DNA from 3 places in the Peribacillus sp. V2I11 genome. Region 2 is predicted to be linked to each of the others. Evidence: a T-box and tRNA genes for the amino acid it is inferred to sense, from the RefSeq annotation. Region 2 holds a T-box; the other regions hold tRNA genes.
What was found. The T-box of region 2 lies ahead of thrS (threonine--tRNA ligase). A T-box ahead of a tRNA ligase gene usually reads a tRNA of that ligase, here a tRNA-Thr.

Region 1 (6,936 bases), 2.0 Mb from region 2:
GAGATATCACTGTCATTAAAGAACGGTTTGGTCATTCAAGTATTACAACAACTATTGATACGCACGGGCATTTGTTCCTAGACAGACAAAAAAAACTAGCAGATAAATTAAAAGGTTTTTTCTAATAAAAAAAGTAAGTGGAGTCAAAAACATTAATGAAATGTATGGAAGGCCAGCTAAGAAATGAAATCGGGGAACATCGGAATAAAGAGGTAAATGCATTATATAAAAAGTATCTCTTCTATCCAACTTGTTATGATCGAGCCTAAGGCCCTTGCCTTATAAGCAGGGGTCTTTTTTTTGTATGTGCGTGCAACCGGGCTTGAATCAACATGACTCTTTTCTGTATGTTTCTTTTGGGTCGCTTCATAAACTCAGCAACCGTTCCTTCGCTTACTTGGTGCGCTTTGGTGCGATATTTTGCCTTTGGCAAAGTCACCTGTTTTCTATTTACTCAATTTGAGTACAGACATACATTCTCTGGTGAAAAAAATGCTCAACAGATAAAGATTGACAACATTTATATGGTGACTCATACTTGTAGTAATTAAAATGACAGAAAATTAAGAATAGTGGAGGGGTAATTATGAATAAGATTTTCGTTCCTAACGCAATCGCCACTTTAACAAGACTTTTCTACAGTTCAACTACACTGAATGAGTATTTAGCGATGAGAACCGCTCAATTCTACATTGAAGACCTGAAGTTACTACAAGACGTGGAAGCTGTTGCCTTGGCAATTGAAGATCAAAATGCTTTCGCTTTAATGTCTAAATTTAAATTATTTGATTATAAGGCTGCTGAAGAAATTGAAATCGCACTATCCGCTGCTGGCTATACGGAAGCAGAACTAAATGCTATGAATATTGAAATCTGAAATGGGCAATCATTATTTTTGGAACGAATGGGAGAGTTAATGCTCTTTGACCCATTCGTTTTTCATTTCCACCGTAAGAACGAACGTTCTCTAAACTATTGCTTATTGTTTTAATGGAGAATATTTATTATGCCTCTCCCCAGAGGCCAATAACTTCATGTATCGTTTCGTATCTTCCATAGACGTATGTCATAGTGTAGATTGAAAGTGAAATGATATCCTAACACCTTTAATAATGTTTGATTCGGGATTGTATGCTCCTTGGTTTCAATTCTCCTTCATTCTTGAGTGATGAAAAATCATTGCACAATACCCCCGCACATTTTTTGTACATATTTTGTAATACGTCATAAACACAAAAAAGCTTCACACAATTAAGTGTGAAGCTTTTTGTAATAGCGATTCTTCGCTATTGATGATACCGGTGGCCGGGGTCGAACCGGCACTCCAGAGGAACACGATTTTGAGTCGTGCGCGTCTGCCAATTCCGCCACACCGGCATGTATGTTGGAGGCGGCAACCGGAATCGAACCGGTGGTAAAGGTTTTGCAGACCTCTGCCTTACCGCTTGGCTATGCCGCCAACGTTTTTGGAGCGAAAGACGGGATTCGAACCCGCGACCCCAACCTTGGCAAGGTTGTATTCTACCACTGAACTACTTTCGCATATGGCTGGGCTAGAAGGGATCGAACCTTCGCATGACGGAATCAAAATCCGTTGCCTTACCGCTTGGCTATAGCCCATTAACGTTGTATTCATTATACCATGTTTTATTAAATGGGGCGACTGATGGGAATCGAACCCACGAATGCCTGAACCACAATCAGGTGCGTTAACCACTTCGCCACAATCGCCATTATAGGATTGAAATTGGCAGGGGTAGTAGGACTCGAACCCACACTGGAGGTTTTGGAGACCTCTGTTCTACCTTTAAACTATACCCCTGTAAGAAATATGGTGGAGGGGGGCAGATTCGAACTGCCGAACCCGAAGGAGCGGATTTACAGTCCGCCGCGTTTAGCCACTTCGCTACCCCTCCGCATATGGATGAAACATGGTGCCGGCAAGAGGACTTGAACCCCCAACCTACTGATTACAAGTCAGTTGCTCTACCAGTTGAGCTACACCGGCACTACTATGGTGGCTCAGGACGGAATCGAACCGCCGACACAAGGATTTTCAGTCCTTTGCTCTACCGACTGAGCTACTGAGCCAAGCAATAAAAATGGCGGTCCCGACGGGAATCGAACCCGCGATCTCCTGCGTGACAGGCAGGCATGTTAACCGCTACACCACGGGACCATAGATTGCGGGGACAGGATTTGAACCTGCGACCTTCGGGTTATGAGCCCGACGAGCTACCGGACTGCTCCACCCCGCGACGGTAATAATGTTGCTATTATGCATCAAGTTTTCGTGTTGAGCGTTTCAGCAGAAACAACTTGATCTCGTTAAGAAATGGTGGAGGATGACGGGATCGAACCGCCGACCCTCTGCTTGTAAGGCAGATGCTCTCCCAGCTGAGCTAATCCTCCAATATGTTGACTAAATGGTGACCCGTACGGGATTCGAACCCGTGTTACCGCCGTGAAAGGGCGGTGTCTTAACCGCTTGACCAACGGGCCAGGTATAAATGGCGGAGAGCAAGGGATTTGAACCCTTGAGACAGGGTTACCCGTCTACACGATTTCCAATCGTGCTCCTTCGGCCACTCGGACAGCTCTCCAATAATGGCTCCGCAGGTAGGACTCGAACCTACGACCGTTCGGTTAACAGCCGAATGCTCTACCACTGAGCTACTGCGGAACAATATAAGCTTGGCGACGTCCTACTCTCACAGGGGGAAACCCCCAACTACCATCGGCGCTGAAGAGCTTAACTGCCGTGTTCGGAATGGGAACGGGTGTGACCTCTTCGCTATCGTCACCAAACATTGTTAACATTTTTTCAAGACATATATTATTGTAACATCTTTTCGAAAAAATGCAAGAAGAAATTTTCATTCCTTCAAAACTAGATAATAAGAAGAAGGTATTTCATTTTTTAAAAAGCGTTGGTTAAGTCCTCGATCTATTAGTATCAGTCAGCTCCACATGTCGCCACGCTTCCACCTCTGACCTATCAACCTGATCATCTTTCAGGGATCTTACTAGCTTGCGCCATGGGAAATCTCATCTTGAGGGGGGCTTCATGCTTAGATGCTTTCAGCACTTATCCCGTCCGCACGTAGCTACCCAGCTATGCCTTTGGCAAGACAACTGGTACACCAGCGGTGCGTCCATCCCGGTCCTCTCGTACTAAGGACAGCTCCTCTCAAATTTCCTGCGCCCGCGACGGATAGGGACCGAACTGTCTCACGACGTTCTGAACCCAGCTCGCGTACCGCTTTAATGGGCGAACAGCCCAACCCTTGGGACCGACTACAGCCCCAGGATGCGATGAGCCGACATCGAGGTGCCAAACCTCCCCGTCGATGTGGACTCTTGGGGGAGATAAGCCTGTTATCCCCGGGGTAGCTTTTATCCGTTGAGCGATGGCCCTTCCATGCGGAACCACCGGATCACTAAGCCCGACTTTCGTCCCTGCTCGACTTGTAGGTCTCGCAGTCAAGCTCCCTTGTGCCTTTACACTCTACGAATGATTTCCAACCATTCTGAGGGAACCTTTGGGCGCCTCCGTTACTCTTTAGGAGGCGACCGCCCCAGTCAAACTGCCCACCTGACACTGTCTCCCACCCCGATGAGGGGCGCGGGTTAGAATTTCAATACAGCCAGGGTAGTATCCCACCAACGCCTCCACCGAAGCTAGCGCTCCGGCTTCTCAGGCTCCTACCTATCCTGTACAAGCTGTACCAAAATTCAATATCAGGCTGCAGTAAAGCTCCACGGGGTCTTTCCGTCCTGTCGCGGGTAACCTGCATCTTCACAGGTACTATAATTTCACCGAGTCTCTCGTTGAGACAGTGCCCAGATCGTTACACCTTTCGTGCGGGTCGGAACTTACCCGACAAGGAATTTCGCTACCTTAGGACCGTTATAGTTACGGCCGCCGTTTACTGGGGCTTCGGTTCAAAGCTTCGCTTGCGCTAACCTCTCCCCTTAACCTTCCAGCACCGGGCAGGTGTCAGCCCCTATACTTCGCCTTGCGGCTTCGCAGAGACCTGTGTTTTTGCTAAACAGTCGCCTGGGCCTATTCACTGCGGCTTTTCTGGGCTATTCACCCTAAAAAGCACCCCTTCTCCCGAAGTTACGGGGTCATTTTGCCGAGTTCCTTAACGAGAGTTCTCTCGCACACCTTAGGATTCTCTCCTCGCCTACCTGTGTCGGTTTGCGGTACGGGCACCTTACATCTCACTAGAGGCTTTTCTTGGCAGCGTGGAATCAGGAACTTCGGTACTATATTTCCCTCGCCATCACAGCTCCGCCTTAATGGAAACGGGATTTGCCTCGTTTCCGGCCTAACTGCTTGGACGCGCATATCCAACAGCGCGCTTACCCTATCCTTCTGCGTCCCCCCATCGTTCAAACGATGTATAGGTGGTACAGGAATATCAACCTGTTGTCCATCGCCTACGCCTTTCGGCCTCGGCTTAGGTCCCGACTAACCCTGAGCGGACGAGCCTTCCTCAGGAAACCTTAGGCATTCGGTGGAAGGGATTCTCACCCTTCTTTCGCTACTCATACCGGCATTCTCACTTCTAAGCGCTCCACCAGTCCTTCCGGTCTGACTTCAACGCCCTTAGAACGCTCTCCTACCATCGACACCTAATGGTGTCAATCCACAGCTTCGGTGATACGTTTAGCCCCGGTACATTTTCGGCGCGGAGTCACTCGACCAGTGAGCTATTACGCACTCTTTAAATGGTGGCTGCTTCTAAGCCAACATCCTGGTTGTCTAAGCAACTCCACATCCTTTTCCACTTAACGTATACTTTGGGACCTTAGCTGGTGGTCTGGGCTGTTTCCCTTTCGACTACGGATCTTATCACTCGCAGTCTGACTCCCAAGAATAAGTATTTGGCATTCGGAGTTTGACTGAATTCGGTAACCCGTTGGGGGCCCCTAGTCCAATCAGTGCTCTACCTCCAATACTCTCATCTTGAGGCTAGCCCTAAAGCTATTTCGGAGAGAACCAGCTATCTCCAGGTTCGATTGGAATTTCTCCGCTACCCACACCTCATCCCCGCACTTTTCAACGTGCGTGGGTTCGGGCCTCCATTCAGTGTTACCTGAACTTCACCCTGGACATGGGTAGATCACCTGGTTTCGGGTCTACGACCTCATACTCATTCGCCCTATTCAGACTCGCTTTCGCTGCGGCTCCGTCTCATCAACTTAACCTTGCATGAAATCGTAACTCGCCGGTTCATTCTACAAAAGGCACGCCATTACCCATTAACGGGCTTTGACTACTTGTAGGCACACGGTTTCAGGATCTATTTCACTCCCCTTCCGGGGTGCTTTTCACCTTTCCCTCACGGTACTGGTTCACTATCGGTCACTAGGGAGTATTTAGCCTTGGGAGATGGTCCTCCCTGCTTCCGACGGGATTTCTCGTGTCCCGCCGTACTCAGGATCCACTCAGGAGGGAACGAAGTTTCAACTACAGGGTTTTTACCTTCTTCGACGGATCTTTCCAGATCGCTTCATTTACCCCGTTCCTTTGTAACTCCATGTTGAGTGTCCTACAACCCCAAGAGGCAAGCCTCTTGGTTTGGGCTAATTCCGTTTCGCTCGCCGCTACTCAGGAAATCGCATTTGCTTTCTCTTCCTCCGGGTACTTAGATGTTTCAGTTCCCCGGGTCTGCCTTCAGTACCCTATGTATTCAGGTAAAGATACTGTTCCATTACGAACAGTGGGTTTCCCCATTCGGAAATCTCCGGATCAAAGCTTACTTACAGCTCCCCGAAGCATATCGGTGTTAGTCCCGTCCTTCATCGGCTCCTAGTGCCAAGGCATCCACCGTGCGCCCTTTCTAACTTAACCGTTAAAAAAGATCTTACAGATGCTTTGAAAAAAATTAATTGCCTTCTATCTATTATCTAGTTTTCAAGGAACAAAGCAGAAAGAATCCATCACATCGTAATGATTGTCTTTCCTATTGAATGAATCACTCATTCAAAACTGAACAAAACAAAAGCGCTCTCGTAATTATCCTTAGAAAGGAGGTGATCCAGCCGCACCTTCCGATACGGCTACCTTGTTACGACTTCACCCCAATCATCTGTCCCACCTTAGGCGGCTGGCTCCATGAAGGTTACCTCACCGACTTCGGGTGTTACAAACTCTCGTGGTGTGACGGGCGGTGTGTACAAGGCCCGGGAACGTATTCACCGCGGCATGCTGATCCGCGATTACTAGCGATTCCGGCTTCATGTAGGCGAGTTGCAGCCTACAATCCGAACTGAGAATGGCTTTATGGGATTCGCTTACCTTCGCAGGTTTGCAGCCCTTTGTACCATCCATTGTAGCACGTGTGTAGCCCAGGTCATAAGGGGCATGATGATTTGACGTCATCCCCACCTTCCTCCGGTTTGTCACCGGCAGTCACCTTAGAGTGCCCAACTGAATGCTGGCAACTAAGATCAAGGGTTGCGCTCGTTGCGGGACTTAACCCAACATCTCACGACACGAGCTGACGACAACCATGCACCACCTGTCACCCTGTCCCCCGAAGGGGAAAGCCCTATCTCTAGGGTTGTCAGAGGATGTCAAGACCTGGTAAGGTTCTTCGCGTTGCTTCGAATTAAACCACATGCTCCACCGCTTGTGCGGGCCCCCGTCAATTCCTTTGAGTTTCAGCCTTGCGGCCGTACTCCCCAGGCGGAGTGCTTAATGCGTTAGCTGCAGCACTAAAGGGCGGAAACCCTCTAACACTTAGCACTCATCGTTTACGGCGTGGACTACCAGGGTATCTAATCCTGTTTGCTCCCCACGCTTTCGCGCCTCAGTGTCAGTTACAGACCAGAAAGTCGCCTTCGCCACTGGTGTTCCTCCAAATCTCTACGCATTTCACCGCTACACTTGGAATTCCACTTTCCTCTTCTGCACTCAAGTTC
Region 2 (6,936 bases):
TAGGGAACGTTGGCGCATTGGAAAATGACTTCCGCATCTTCTGCAGCCTCTACAATGGTTTTGTAATCAAAGATGTCACCAATTCTGTATGTTAATTGTTGAGGATGATCATGCTCTTTCATTAATTGCTCAAGCTTACTCTCTGATCGCCCGAAAGCGATGACTTCTTTTCCCCTGGATAACAATTCTGAAACGATGACTTGACCTGATCCACCGGTTGCTCCTAATACAATGGCTTTTTTCATATCTTTCATCCCCTTTTTATTTATTGATCAATCACTAAATGAATGATTAAAATAAGAAACCGATGAAAATCGGTCCTTACCTGCTCCCGCCATCTATAAGTTCTGGCATATTGATGAAGTGGGAAATATTACAGAGTATCCCCCTTGCCAGGAAGGTGGTCACTTGGTCCTCTGCATTCGGAATTCCAGCAGATTGAAATTTTTCCAGCGTGAGATTTCTGATGCTGGATAACCCTTTCTGCGTAGAGTTCCTTATTGCATCTTCCGTTACTGAAAGTCCTATGACCTGTAAGGCAATTTCATTTGGATTGGAATCAGTCAAATCTTCATATACCTTGATCATATGGTTAACAAGGTCTTCGGATTCTGTTTCAATTTCGAAAGCTTGAAGGATCCTTTCGTATGCTCGATCCAGAGCCGCTACGAATAACTCCTCTTTAGTTTTAAAGAATTTAAAAACATATGGCTGGGATATGCCGGCTTTTTCTGCAATTAAGGCAGTCGTTGTATTGTAATAGCCCTTTTCTGCAAAAACCTCCAAACCAGCTTCCAGTATGTCATCTTTTCGATTCTCTTTTTTGGGTCTGGCCATTGGTATCCTCCATATTTTAATTAATTAGTGATTAATCAATCACTAATTAATAACATAATATCGCAGTATGGTAATTTTTGCAACAAGGTATTTAAATCATTTTTTTCCAGTTTGGGCTGCCCGGAGTTAAACTGAAGGGCACTGTGAGATGAATAATTGGGGAGTGTACGAATATTATTATTCTATGTAAGATATTACTGTGGATGAAAGGAAACTGATGATGAAAGAGTCGTTTCGCGGTTCTGGAATTGGAGTGATTTTCATGGCATTCTTCGGTACACTGTGGGCTGGTATTGGTGTAATGGGATTGCAGGGGTGGGGGTTTCCCTACGTGGAACTCGCAGCAATATTGGTAGGAATCATAATGGTCATCGGCGGCATTTCATTAATTCATGCATCACAAAAAATGACCAATCAAGTTTCAGAAAATGGGGCTAGGCGTATGAAGCGTATCGGATTTTTGTTTAATATGGTCTTCATTGCCGAAGGTTTGCTTATCGGGATTGCCATTGCCATCTGTAACTTGATCGATCAGACCGATCTTATACCGGGAGTCATCGCCATTATTGTCGGGATTCATTTTTTACCTTTGGCATCGCTTTTCCAAATCAAGATCTACTATGCAACAGGAGTGCTTCTCTGTTTATTAGCGCTTATCACATTGCTTATTGTGCCAGACACTGTCATGCTTGGGGAGCATCAAATCCTTGCACCGTTATCATTGCTGGGCTTTGGATGCGCGCTAATTCTCTGGACCACTGGACTTACGCTATGGCTTAGAATAAAGAATTCAAGTCGAACGCTAGCCGATGAAGATTGAATCAATCAATCAAAAAACCCGTCATGGTGAATGGGTTTTTCATTTTGATTAATTCTTCATCCAGGTCATGAGCCTGACAATTTGTAATGGTTCATTCCAAACGAGAATGAAACTTAAAAGAAAGAATGCAGCCACGGCCAAAAATTTCGACTTTCCTTTTTCATTTTTATACATGGCCCCGAAACTGCATAACATACCAATAAGTATCGCACCGAATCCTGAGATCATAAGCAGCTCGGAGGTTTTAGGTAAGGCAAGGGAACAGCAAAATGATAGTGTACCATCACTGCAAATACGATAGACCAATTGCTTAAACTTTTCATAGAAACTCCTTTTTTACTAATTATCCCATTTTGTGTTTGTAATGAAATTAAAAAATTTGAGGTTGTCACTTATGGGAATATATTGTAATATATATAACAATATAAAAATCCATTTACATTTTAGAAGCATTGATAAGGACATGAATCATTTTTACGGTCTGCAGAGAGGGAAGGGCAGCTGCGAACTTCCTGGCTTAGGAAACTGATTTACCGCCTTTGAGCTATATCGGTGAACAAGAGTAACTGATATCGTCTAAGCTGCGTTACAAGCTCCAGAGCCATGAGTGTTTCTTGCTTATGGGGAATTGGGTGGAATCACGGGTAACGCACTCGTCCCTTACTTAGGGATGGGTGCGTTTTTTATTATTATAATTATTGCCATGATAAGGACATGAATCATTTTTACGGTCTGCAGAGAGGGAAGGGCAGCTGCGAACTTCCTGGCTTAGGAAACTGATTTACCGCCTTTGAGCTATACGGTGAACGAGAGTAACTGATATCGTCTAAGCTGCGTTACAAGCTCCAGAGCCATGAGTGATTTTTGCTTATGGGAAATTGGGTGGAACCACGGGTAAACGCACTCGTCCCTTATATAGGGATGGGTGCGTTTTTTATATATGAAAATATTGCCATGATAAGGACATGAATCATTTTTACGGTCTGCAAAGAGGGAAGGGCAGCTGCGAACTTCCTGGCTTAGGAAACTGATTTACCGCCTTTGAGCTATATCGGTGAACGAGAGTAACTGATATCGTCTAAGCTGCGTTACAAGCTCCAGAGCCATGAGTGATTTTTGCTTATGGGAAATTGGGTGGAACCACGGGTAAACGCACTCGTCCCTTGCATAGGGATGAGTGCGTTTTTTTATTACTAAAAAAGGGGTGTTTATGTGATGGGTGAAAAAATGATTAAAGTTCAATTCCCGGATGGGCAGCAAAGGGAATATCCGCAAGGGATGACAGTGGAAAGTGTGGCAGGGTCCATCAGCTCAAGTTTAAGGAAAAAGGCAGTAGCAGGAAAACTGGATAAGCAACTGGTTGACCTAAGTTTCAAGTTGAATAAGGATGCCGAACTGTCGATCTTGACTCTGGATTCAGACGAAGGATTACAAGTTTTACGACATACATCGGCGCATGTTTTGGCGCAGGCTGTAAAAAGAATATACCAAAATGTGGAATTAGGGATAGGGCCAGTCGTGGAAGATGGTTTTTACTATGATTTTAAATTAGATCATCCTTTAAGCTCAGAAGATCTACAAGTTATTGAAAAAGAGATGGAACATATCATAAGTGAAAATCTGGAAATTAAGAGGGTCGAAGTGTCCTATGAAGAAGCTGTGAAGTTTTTCGAGGGCAGAGGGGAGTCATTCAAGTTGGATATAGCAAAGAACATCCCTAAGGGTGAAAAATTAACGCTCTATCAACAGGGGGAATTCGTCGATCTATGCAAAGGGCCGCACCTTCCATCCACATCATTTGTAAAATCGTTCAAATTGACTCGCGTATCTGGTGCCTATTGGAGGGGAGACAATCAAAATGAAGTTCTTCAAAGGGTGTATGGCGTGGCTTTCCGAAAGAAAAAGGATTTACAGGATCATTTTAAATTCCTGGAAGAAGCGGCCAAACGCGATCACCGTAAAATAGGGAAGCAGTTGGATTTATTCATGTTTTCGGAGGAAGCCCCTGGAATGCCGTTTTATTTACCGAAAGGACAAATCGTTAGAAATGAATTGGAGAAGTTCTCGCGGGAGCTTCAGACTGAAGCTGATTACGACGAAGTTCGGACTCCTTTCATGATGAACCAGCGGTTATGGGAACAATCGGGTCACTGGGATCATTACCATGAGAATATGTACTTCACTGAGGTGGATCAAACAAAATTCGCGATGAAGCCAATGAACTGTCCGGGTCATATGCTCATTTTCATTCTTACAGGGATTTACCCATCCGGATGGCCGAATTCGGTCAAGTCCACCGTCATGAATATAGCGGTGCATTGAACGGGATGCTGCGGGTCCGTACATTTTGTCAGGATGATGCCCACATTTATGTTCGGCAGGATCAAATCGAAAGTGAAATTAAACAAGTGTTTCATCTGATTGATAAGGTGTATCGCACTTTTGGATTCGAGTATTCCGTTGAGCTCTCGACTCGCCCAGAGGATTCAATGGGCGATGATTCCCTTTGGGAAGCTTCTGAAACAGCCTTGAAAAATGTTCTGGGAAGCATCGGGATACATTATCAATTAAATGAAGGGGACGGGGCATTTTATGGACCGAAAATTGATTTTCATATTAAGGATGCATTAAAACGAAGCCATCAATGTGCAACAATTCAACTTGATTTTCAAATGCCCGATAAATTTGATCTGACTTACATCGATGAAAATAATGAAAAAGTTCGTCCGGTCGTCATTCATCGTGCCATATTTGGATCGATCGTTTTTTTGGAATCCTGATAGAACATTTTGCCGGTGCTTTTCCGGTATGGCTTGCCCCGGTGCAAGTACAGATCATTCCTGTCTCACAAGTTCATTTGAATTATTGTTTAAAGGTTCAAAAAGAACTGAAGAATCAAGGGATAAGAGTGAAAATTGATGATCGGAATGAAAAGCTGGGGTATAAAGTCAGGGAAGCGCAAATGGGGAAAATCCCATATATGCTGGTCCTTGGAGATAAAGAAGAGAAAGAAAATGAAGTGAATGTCCGGAAATACGGGGAACGAGAATTTGAAAATGTCGCAATGGAAACGTTCATCAAGAAAATGGTCCGGCAAATAAAAGAACGCAGCATCTAAAAAGATAGCAGCTTAATCCAAATTCACGAGTAAATGCGCGGAACTCACGAGTAAATGCGCGAAATTCACGAGTAAATGCCCATTGGATAGGTTTGGATAAAAAGAGACAGCCGAATAAAACGGCTGTCTTTTTTTATCTACAAATCCATACCCAGCCTATTTTATATAAAAGTAAGAAATTTATTGTGAATTCACGAGTAAAGCACCCATACTCACGAGTAAATCCCTGAAACTCATGAGTAAATGCTTAAATCTTTATGTAAATAAAACCTTGGCTGCTTGGATGGCAAAGTAAATGCCAATCCCTATAAGGGATATACCCGAAATGATCGAGATGCCCATTAGAATGGGTTTGGATAATAAGCGTCTGAAGGTGCTGGCGATGATGGCCATAGCGAAATCCCAGACTAAGAGGCCGATAAGGATTCCTGAACTGTATAAAAGTAAATGATCCATATCATATTTTGAAGCGGAGTTTGCGAGAATGGACCCATAAATCCCCAGCCAAAACAAAATGGATAAAGGATTCGAAAGGGACATGATGAATCCTGTCAGGAATGAAGAAAAAAGGGAATCTTTCGCTTTTCGTGCATTCACTTCTATCTTACCTGCACTAAGCAGACTTTCGATTCCGGTATAGGTCAGGACGAAAAATCCAAAAAGCCATAAAAATGTCTTCATGAAGGAGTTGTCCAAAAAGTGGACGACACCGAAAAAGACGAGGGCTATAAAAACAAAATCCGCTAAAATGGCACCCCAGCCAAAAACCCAGGCATGCCAAAAACCCTTCTTGATTCCTTTGTCCAATTGGGCAGCGTTTATGGGACCGATAGGAGCCGCCAGTGATAAGCCTAATAATACATAGCTGAAAAAAACACCCAAATCATCACCTCATCGTTTGTTACATCTTCGCTTATTTGAATGTATTCAAACAATTGGACTTGTACCACCTTTTTAGTCCTTTTTTGAGTGGATATGGTGAATCGTGGTCCGGTTAGCTGCTTATGGATGTACCTGGTCGTGACCTGGATGTTTTTGTAACAACACAGAAAAGTCCAAGGGAGACCCTGCAGACGCAAAAAACGCCTGGGGCGGACCTTCCGCGGAAAGCGAGGGCCTGGAGGCACGTTCGAAATTTACAAACTCCCAAAAACATTGTTGGCAAAATCAATTATTATCGAGTTTGTCTACAGTCTGACCCATTCTTAAAACATAATGTTGTTTTTTGTTGTAAAGGACATAAGGGGTAATTTTGGGTAAAGTGCTACTGAATAAATCTTTAAGCGCTTTAACATAATAATTTAAGACATCTAAAAAATGATGCAAAACAAATTGGGTTCACAAATGGTTACCTTTTATGCAATAAGTTGCTTTTATAATGGATGAGGAGTGTAAGTATGGAAGGTCATGAGAAGCAAAATAAAGATGTAAGCGTGTGGTGCCTGATCAGCATGGCATCGATTCCATTGGTGATGACACTTGGAAATTCTATGCTTATCCCGGTTTTGCCCATTTTCGAGGATAAGGTGGGGATATCTTCATTTCAATCCAGTATGGTGATAACAAGCTATTCCGTTGCATCCATTTTTTTAATTCCTATAGCTGGCTATTTATCAGATCGATTCGGACGGAAAATGGTGATCCTGCCAAGCCTGATCCTAGCCCTTATTGGTGGCTTGGTCGCTGGTTATGCTTCATGGAAAATGGAAAATCCCTATACCTGGATCATCATGGGTAGGGTATTGCAAGGGATCGGTGCGTCTGGTGCCTCGCCGATCATTTTGCCTCTGGTGGGGGACCTATACAAGGATGATGATGAAAAAACGAGTTCTTGTTTGGGTATCATAGAAACCTCGAATACATTTGGGAAAGTACTAAGTCCCATATTGGGTTCCCTGTTTGCTGCATTTATCTGGTTTTTACCATTCTTCTCGATTTCATTCTTCAGTTTAATATCTATTGTCTTGGTCTTTTTCTTTATAAAGGTGCCAAAGGAGAAGGATGATCCGAAGAAATTCAAAGAATTCTGGCATGATACGAAAAAAATATTCAAGCAGGAAGGAAAATGGTTATATACGGTTTTCCTTATTGGTGTATTTGTCATGTTGGTTTTGTTTGGTGTTCTTTTCTTTTTGTCTGACAATCTTGAGAAAATCCATGA
Region 3 (6,936 bases), 610 kb from region 2:
CCGCAAATGATATCGAAGGAAAAAATAGAGTGGATATCCCGAACAAAAAGCAAAAGGAATTTGAAGATGCACTGGAAGAAGAAAATATAGAATCCAACCTTGGAGACATTCCCTATAAACAAAAAGATAGTTATATTAATGAAAAGAAATGAAAAAAAGAAGCATACATGAATGTATGCTTCCCTTTTTGTTATGACCCGTACGGGATTCGAACCCGTGTTACCGCCGTGAAAGGGCGGTGTCTTAACCGCTTGACCAACGGGCCAACTGGCGGAGAAGGAGGGATTTGAACCCTCGCGCCGCTCGCGCGACCTACACCCTTAGCAGGGGCGCCTCTTCAGCCTCTTGAGTACTTCCCCATGGCTCCGCAGGTAGGACTCGAACCTACGACCGTTCGGTTAACAGCCGAATGCTCTACCACTGAGCTACTGCGGAACAATATGAATATGGTGGGCCTAAATGGACTCGAACCATCGACCTCACGCTTATCAGGCGTGCGCTCTAACCAGCTGAGCTATAGGCCCATATTTGGAGCGGGTGAAGGGAATCGAACCCTCATCATCAGCTTGGAAGGCTGAGGTTTTACCACTAAACTACACCCGCGAAATGGGGCGACTGATGGGAATCGAACCCACGAATGCCTGAACCACAATCAGGTGCGTTAACCACTTCGCCACAATCGCCGTAATTTTTTAAAATATGGTGGCTCAGGACGGAATCGAACCGCCGACACAAGGATTTTCAGTCCTTTGCTCTACCGACTGAGCTACTGAGCCACATATGTATTGAATTTAAAGAATGGCGGTCCCGACGGGAATCGAACCCGCGATCTCCTGCGTGACAGGCAGGCATGTTAACCGCTACACCACGGGACCTAATAATTGCGGGGACAGGATTTGAACCTGCGACCTTCGGGTTATGAGCCCGACGAGCTACCGGACTGCTCCACCCCGCGACGGTAAAAATGAAACGATTCACATCAAGTTTTCGTGTATATTGTTTCGTCCGCTTCCTTTATGTAAGGTTGTTTCAAAACAACTTGCTGCTTTTTGAAAAAATGGAGGAGGTAGAGGGATTCGAACCCCCGCGGGATTTGACTCCCCTGTCGGTTTTCAAGACCGATCCCTTCAGCCGAACTTGGGTATACCTCCACGGCTTTAAAAAATGAATATGGTGGACCTTGTAGGACTCGAACCTACGACCGGACGGTTATGAGCCGTCTGCTCTAACCAGCTGAGCTAAAGGTCCTTATATTTATTGGTAGCGGCGGAGGGGATCGAACCCCCGACCTCACGGGTATGAACCGTACGCTCTAGCCAGCTGAGCTACACCGCCAATATAATATAAGTATCTGATTGAAAAATGGTGGAGCCTAGCGGGATCGAACCGCTGACCTCCTGCGTGCAAGGCAGGCGCTCTCCCAGCTGAGCTAAGGCCCCATTCATTAAAAATCACGTGGTCGGGAAGACAGGATTCGAACCTGCGACCCCTTGGTCCCAAACCAAGTGCTCTACCAAGCTGAGCTACTTCCCGCAATAAAAAACATGGTGCGCCCGGCGGGAGTCGAACCTACAACCTTCTGATTCGTAGTCAGATGCTCTATCCAATTGAGCTACGGGCGCATATTATGATGGTGCCGAGGACCGGAATCGAACCGGTACGGTAGTCACCTACCGCAGGATTTTAAGTCCTGTGCGTCTGCCAGTTCCGCCACCCCGGCACATACGAAAAGTGGAGCGGAAGACGGGATTCGAACCCGCGACCCCAACCTTGGCAAGGTTGTATTCTACCACTGAACTACTTCCGCATGAAAGATGCGGGTGAAGGGACTTGAACCCCCACGCCTTGCGGCGCCAGATCCTAAGTCTGGTGCGTCTGCCAATTCCGCCACACCCGCATATATAATGGTGAGCCATGAAGGATTCGAACCTTCGACCCTCTGATTAAAAGTCAGATGCTCTACCAACTGAGCTAATGGCTCGTGCTTGTACTATCTTAAAATGGTGCCGGCAAGAGGACTTGAACCCCCAACCTACTGATTACAAGTCAGTTGCTCTACCAGTTGAGCTACACCGGCAGGTGTAAAATGGTGGAGGATGACGGGATCGAACCGCCGACCCTCTGCTTGTAAGGCAGATGCTCTCCCAGCTGAGCTAATCCTCCATATAAAACCTGCTTGGCGACGTCCTACTCTCACAGGGGGAAACCCCCAACTACCATCGGCGCTGAAGAGCTTAACTGCCGTGTTCGGAATGGGAACGGGTGTGACCTCTTCGCTATCGTCACCAAACATTGTTATCATTTTTTTAAGACATATATTATTATAACGTCTTTTTGAGAAAATGCAAGAAGAAATTTTCATTCCTTCAAAACTAGATAATAAGAAGGCATTTCATTTTTTTAAAGCGTTGGTTAAGTCCTCGATCTATTAGTATCAGTCAGCTCCACATGTCGCCACGCTTCCACCTCTGACCTATCAACCTGATCATCTTTCAGGGATCTTACTAGCTTGCGCCATGGGAAATCTCATCTTGAGGGGGGCTTCATGCTTAGATGCTTTCAGCACTTATCCCGTCCGCACGTAGCTACCCAGCTATGCCTTTGGCAAGACAACTGGTACACCAGCGGTGCGTCCATCCCGGTCCTCTCGTACTAAGGACAGCTCCTCTCAAATTTCCTGCGCCCGCGACGGATAGGGACCGAACTGTCTCACGACGTTCTGAACCCAGCTCGCGTACCGCTTTAATGGGCGAACAGCCCAACCCTTGGGACCGACTACAGCCCCAGGATGCGATGAGCCGACATCGAGGTGCCAAACCTCCCCGTCGATGTGGACTCTTGGGGGAGATAAGCCTGTTATCCCCGGGGTAGCTTTTATCCGTTGAGCGATGGCCCTTCCATGCGGAACCACCGGATCACTAAGCCCGACTTTCGTCCCTGCTCGACTTGTAGGTCTCGCAGTCAAGCTCCCTTGTGCCTTTACACTCTACGAATGATTTCCAACCATTCTGAGGGAACCTTTGGGCGCCTCCGTTACTCTTTAGGAGGCGACCGCCCCAGTCAAACTGCCCACCTGACACTGTCTCCCACCCCGATAAGGGGCGCGGGTTAGAATTTCAATACAGCCAGGGTAGTATCCCACCAACGCCTCCACCGAAGCTAGCGCTCCGGCTTCTCAGGCTCCTACCTATCCTGTACAAGCTGTACCAAAATTCAATATCAGGCTGCAGTAAAGCTCCACGGGGTCTTTCCGTCCTGTCGCGGGTAACCTGCATCTTCACAGGTACTATAATTTCACCGAGTCTCTCGTTGAGACAGTGCCCAGATCGTTACACCTTTCGTGCGGGTCGGAACTTACCCGACAAGGAATTTCGCTACCTTAGGACCGTTATAGTTACGGCCGCCGTTTACTGGGGCTTCGGTTCAAAGCTTCGCTTGCGCTAACCTCTCCCCTTAACCTTCCAGCACCGGGCAGGTGTCAGCCCCTATACTTCGCCTTGCGGCTTCGCAGAGACCTGTGTTTTTGCTAAACAGTCGCCTGGGCCTATTCACTGCGGCTTTTCTGGGCTATTCACCCTAAAAAGCACCCCTTCTCCCGAAGTTACGGGGTCATTTTGCCGAGTTCCTTAACGAGAGTTCTCTCGCACACCTTAGGATTCTCTCCTCGCCTACCTGTGTCGGTTTGCGGTACGGGCACCTTACATCTCACTAGAGGCTTTTCTTGGCAGCGTGGAATCAGGAACTTCGGTACTATATTTCCCTCGCCATCACAGCTCCGCCTTAATGGAAACGGGATTTGCCTCGTTTCCGGCCTAACTGCTTGGACGCGCATATCCAACAGCGCGCTTACCCTATCCTTCTGCGTCCCCCCATCGTTCAAACGATGTATAGGTGGTACAGGAATATCAACCTGTTGTCCATCGCCTACGCCTTTCGGCCTCGGCTTAGGTCCCGACTAACCCTGAGCGGACGAGCCTTCCTCAGGAAACCTTAGGCATTCGGTGGAAGGGATTCTCACCCTTCTTTCGCTACTCATACCGGCATTCTCACTTCTAAGCGCTCCACCAGTCCTTCCGGTCTGACTTCAACGCCCTTAGAACGCTCTCCTACCATCGACACCTAATGGTGTCAATCCACAGCTTCGGTGATACGTTTAGCCCCGGTACATTTTCGGCGCGGAGTCACTCGACCAGTGAGCTATTACGCACTCTTTAAATGGTGGCTGCTTCTGAGCCAACATCCTGGTTGTCTAAGCAACTCCACATCCTTTTCCACTTAACGTATACTTTGGGACCTTAGCTGGTGGTCTGGGCTGTTTCCCTTTCGACTACGGATCTTATCACTCGCAGTCTGACTCCCAAGAATAAGTATTTGGCATTCGGAGTTTGACTGAATTCGGTAACCCGTTGGGGGCCCCTAGTCCAATCAGTGCTCTACCTCCAATACTCTCATCTTGAGGCTAGCCCTAAAGCTATTTCGGAGAGAACCAGCTATCTCCAGGTTCGATTGGAATTTCTCCGCTACCCACACCTCATCCCCGCACTTTTCAACGTGCGTGGGTTCGGGCCTCCATTCAGTGTTACCTGAACTTCACCCTGGACATGGGTAGATCACCTGGTTTCGGGTCTACGACCTCATACTCATTCGCCCTATTCAGACTCGCTTTCGCTGCGGCTCCGTCTCATCAACTTAACCTCGCATGAAATCGTAACTCGCCGGTTCATTCTACAAAAGGCACGCCATTACCCATTAACGGGCTTTGACTACTTGTAGGCACACGGTTTCAGGATCTATTTCACTCCCCTTCCGGGGTGCTTTTCACCTTTCCCTCACGGTACTGGTTCACTATCGGTCACTAGGGAGTATTTAGCCTTGGGAGATGGTCCTCCCTGCTTCCGACGGGATTTCTCGTGTCCCGCCGTACTCAGGATCCACTCAGGAGGGAACGAAGTTTCAACTACAGGGTTTTTACCTTCTTTGACGGACCTTTCCAGATCGCTTCATTTACCCCGTTCCTTTGTAACTCCATGTTGAGTGTCCTACAACCCCAAGAGGCAAGCCTCTTGGTTTGGGCTAATTCCGTTTCGCTCGCCGCTACTCAGGAAATCGCATTTGCTTTCTCTTCCTCCGGGTACTTAGATGTTTCAGTTCCCCGGGTCTGCCTTCAGTACCCTATGTATTCAGGTAAAGATACTGTTCCATTACGAACAGTGGGTTTCCCCATTCGGAAATCTCCGGATCAAAGCTTACTTACAGCTCCCCGAAGCATATCGGTGTTAGTCCCGTCCTTCATCGGCTCCTAGTGCCAAGGCATCCACCGTGCGCCCTTTCTAACTTAACCGTTAAAAAAGATCTTACAGATGCTTTGAAAAAAATTAATTGCCTTCTATCTATTATCTAGTTTTCAAGGAACAAAGCAGAAAGAATCCATCACATCGTGATGTTTGTCTTTCCTATTTGAATGAATCACTCATTCAAAACTGAACAAAACAAAAGCGCTCTCGTAATTATCCTTAGAAAGGAGGTGATCCAGCCGCACCTTCCGATACGGCTACCTTGTTACGACTTCACCCCAATCATCTGTCCCACCTTAGGCGGCTGGCTCCATGAAGGTTACCTCACCGACTTCGGGTGTTACAAACTCTCGTGGTGTGACGGGCGGTGTGTACAAGGCCCGGGAACGTATTCACCGCGGCATGCTGATCCGCGATTACTAGCGATTCCGGCTTCATGTAGGCGAGTTGCAGCCTACAATCCGAACTGAGAATGGCTTTATGGGATTCGCTTACCTTCGCAGGTTTGCAGCCCTTTGTACCATCCATTGTAGCACGTGTGTAGCCCAGGTCATAAGGGGCATGATGATTTGACGTCATCCCCACCTTCCTCCGGTTTGTCACCGGCAGTCACCTTAGAGTGCCCAACTGAATGCTGGCAACTAAGATCAAGGGTTGCGCTCGTTGCGGGACTTAACCCAACATCTCACGACACGAGCTGACGACAACCATGCACCACCTGTCACTCTGTCCCCCGAAGGGGAAAGCCCTATCTCTAGGGTTGTCAGAGGATGTCAAGACCTGGTAAGGTTCTTCGCGTTGCTTCGAATTAAACCACATGCTCCACCGCTTGTGCGGGCCCCCGTCAATTCCTTTGAGTTTCAGCCTTGCGGCCGTACTCCCCAGGCGGAGTGCTTAATGCGTTAGCTGCAGCACTAAAGGGCGGAAACCCTCTAACACTTAGCACTCATCGTTTACGGCGTGGACTACCAGGGTATCTAATCCTGTTTGCTCCCCACGCTTTCGCGCCTCAGTGTCAGTTACAGACCAGAAAGTCGCCTTCGCCACTGGTGTTCCTCCAAATCTCTACGCATTTCACCGCTACACTTGGAATTCCACTTTCCTCTTCTGCACTCAAGTTCCCCAGTTTCCAATGACCCTCCACGGTTGAGCCGTGGGCTTTCACATCAGACTTAAGGAACCACCTGCGCGCGCTTTACGCCCAATAATTCCGGACAACGCTTGCCACCTACGTATTACCGCGGCTGCTGGCACGTAGTTAGCCGTGGCTTTCTGGTTAGGTACCGTCAAGGTACCAGCAGTTACTCTGGTACTTGTTCTTCCCTAACAACAGAACTTTACGACCCGAAGGCCTTCTTCGTTCACGCGGCGTTGCTCCGTCAGACTTTCGTCCATTGCGGAAGATTCCCTACTGCTGCCTCCCGTAGGAGTCTGGGCCGTGTCTCAGTCCCAGTGTGGCCGATCACCCTCTCAGGTCGGCTACGCATCGTCGCCTTGGTGAGCCATTACCTCACCAACTAGCTAATGCGCCGCGGGCCCATCTATAAGTGACAGCGTAAACCGTCTTTCCATCTTCTCTCATGCGAGAAAAGAACGTATCCGGTATTAGCTCCGGTTTCCCGAAGTTATCCCAGTCTTATAG

Region 1: it encodes a tRNA-Thr, which carries the amino acid that the T-box ahead of thrS (threonine--tRNA ligase) is inferred to sense. The anticodon was not compared.
Region 3: it encodes a tRNA-Thr, which carries the amino acid that the T-box ahead of thrS (threonine--tRNA ligase) is inferred to sense. The anticodon was not compared.

What each region holds. Positions count from the first base shown of each region.
Region 1 is NZ_JAUSYW010000001.1:1,480,092-1,487,027, forward strand. It holds gene QFZ73_RS07140 (hypothetical protein) at 587-877, shown strand; tRNA gene QFZ73_RS07145 (tRNA-Leu) at 1,297-1,377, opposite strand; tRNA gene QFZ73_RS07150 (tRNA-Cys) at 1,386-1,459, opposite strand; tRNA gene QFZ73_RS07155 (tRNA-Gly) at 1,468-1,542, opposite strand; tRNA gene QFZ73_RS07160 (tRNA-Gln) at 1,546-1,620, opposite strand; tRNA gene QFZ73_RS07165 (tRNA-His) at 1,656-1,731, opposite strand; tRNA gene QFZ73_RS07170 (tRNA-Trp) at 1,749-1,822, opposite strand; tRNA gene QFZ73_RS07175 (tRNA-Tyr) at 1,833-1,916, opposite strand; tRNA gene QFZ73_RS07180 (tRNA-Thr) at 1,933-2,008, opposite strand; tRNA gene QFZ73_RS07185 (tRNA-Phe) at 2,016-2,091, opposite strand; tRNA gene QFZ73_RS07190 (tRNA-Asp) at 2,104-2,179, opposite strand; tRNA gene QFZ73_RS07195 (tRNA-Met) at 2,185-2,258, opposite strand; tRNA gene QFZ73_RS07200 (tRNA-Val) at 2,337-2,412, opposite strand; tRNA gene QFZ73_RS07205 (tRNA-Glu) at 2,428-2,502, opposite strand; tRNA gene QFZ73_RS07210 (tRNA-Ser) at 2,512-2,603, opposite strand; tRNA gene QFZ73_RS07215 (tRNA-Asn) at 2,609-2,683, opposite strand; rRNA gene rrf (5S ribosomal RNA) at 2,693-2,808, opposite strand; rRNA gene QFZ73_RS07225 (23S ribosomal RNA) at 2,931-5,863, opposite strand; rRNA gene QFZ73_RS07230 (16S ribosomal RNA) at 6,039-6,936, opposite strand, start outside.
Region 2 is NZ_JAUSYW010000001.1:3,526,877-3,533,812, forward strand. It holds gene QFZ73_RS17210 (SDR family NAD(P)-dependent oxidoreductase) at 1-245, opposite strand, end outside; gene QFZ73_RS17215 (TetR/AcrR family transcriptional regulator) at 322-837, opposite strand; gene QFZ73_RS17220 (DUF7010 family protein) at 1,058-1,657, shown strand; T-box leader at 2,101-2,321, shown strand; T-box leader at 2,352-2,572, shown strand; T-box leader at 2,603-2,824, shown strand; partial or broken gene thrS (threonine--tRNA ligase) at 2,885-4,775, shown strand; gene QFZ73_RS17230 (LysE family transporter) at 5,031-5,657, opposite strand; gene QFZ73_RS17235 (MFS transporter) at 6,173-6,936, shown strand, end outside.
Region 3 is NZ_JAUSYW010000001.1:2,918,191-2,925,126, reverse strand. It holds tRNA gene QFZ73_RS14260 (tRNA-Glu) at 194-265, opposite strand; tRNA gene QFZ73_RS14255 (tRNA-Ser) at 269-359, opposite strand; tRNA gene QFZ73_RS14250 (tRNA-Asn) at 361-435, opposite strand; tRNA gene QFZ73_RS14245 (tRNA-Ile) at 448-524, opposite strand; tRNA gene QFZ73_RS14240 (tRNA-Gly) at 530-603, opposite strand; tRNA gene QFZ73_RS14235 (tRNA-His) at 608-683, opposite strand; tRNA gene QFZ73_RS14230 (tRNA-Phe) at 701-776, opposite strand; tRNA gene QFZ73_RS14225 (tRNA-Asp) at 800-875, opposite strand; tRNA gene QFZ73_RS14220 (tRNA-Met) at 882-955, opposite strand; tRNA gene QFZ73_RS14215 (tRNA-Ser) at 1,059-1,151, opposite strand; tRNA gene QFZ73_RS14210 (tRNA-Ile) at 1,172-1,248, opposite strand; tRNA gene QFZ73_RS14205 (tRNA-Met) at 1,259-1,335, opposite strand; tRNA gene QFZ73_RS14200 (tRNA-Ala) at 1,364-1,439, opposite strand; tRNA gene QFZ73_RS14195 (tRNA-Pro) at 1,457-1,533, opposite strand; tRNA gene QFZ73_RS14190 (tRNA-Arg) at 1,546-1,622, opposite strand; tRNA gene QFZ73_RS14185 (tRNA-Leu) at 1,632-1,720, opposite strand; tRNA gene QFZ73_RS14180 (tRNA-Gly) at 1,733-1,807, opposite strand; tRNA gene QFZ73_RS14175 (tRNA-Leu) at 1,816-1,897, opposite strand; tRNA gene QFZ73_RS14170 (tRNA-Lys) at 1,906-1,981, opposite strand; tRNA gene QFZ73_RS14165 (tRNA-Thr) at 2,002-2,077, opposite strand; tRNA gene QFZ73_RS14160 (tRNA-Val) at 2,088-2,163, opposite strand; rRNA gene rrf (5S ribosomal RNA) at 2,175-2,290, opposite strand; rRNA gene QFZ73_RS14150 (23S ribosomal RNA) at 2,409-5,341, opposite strand; rRNA gene QFZ73_RS14145 (16S ribosomal RNA) at 5,518-6,936, opposite strand, start outside.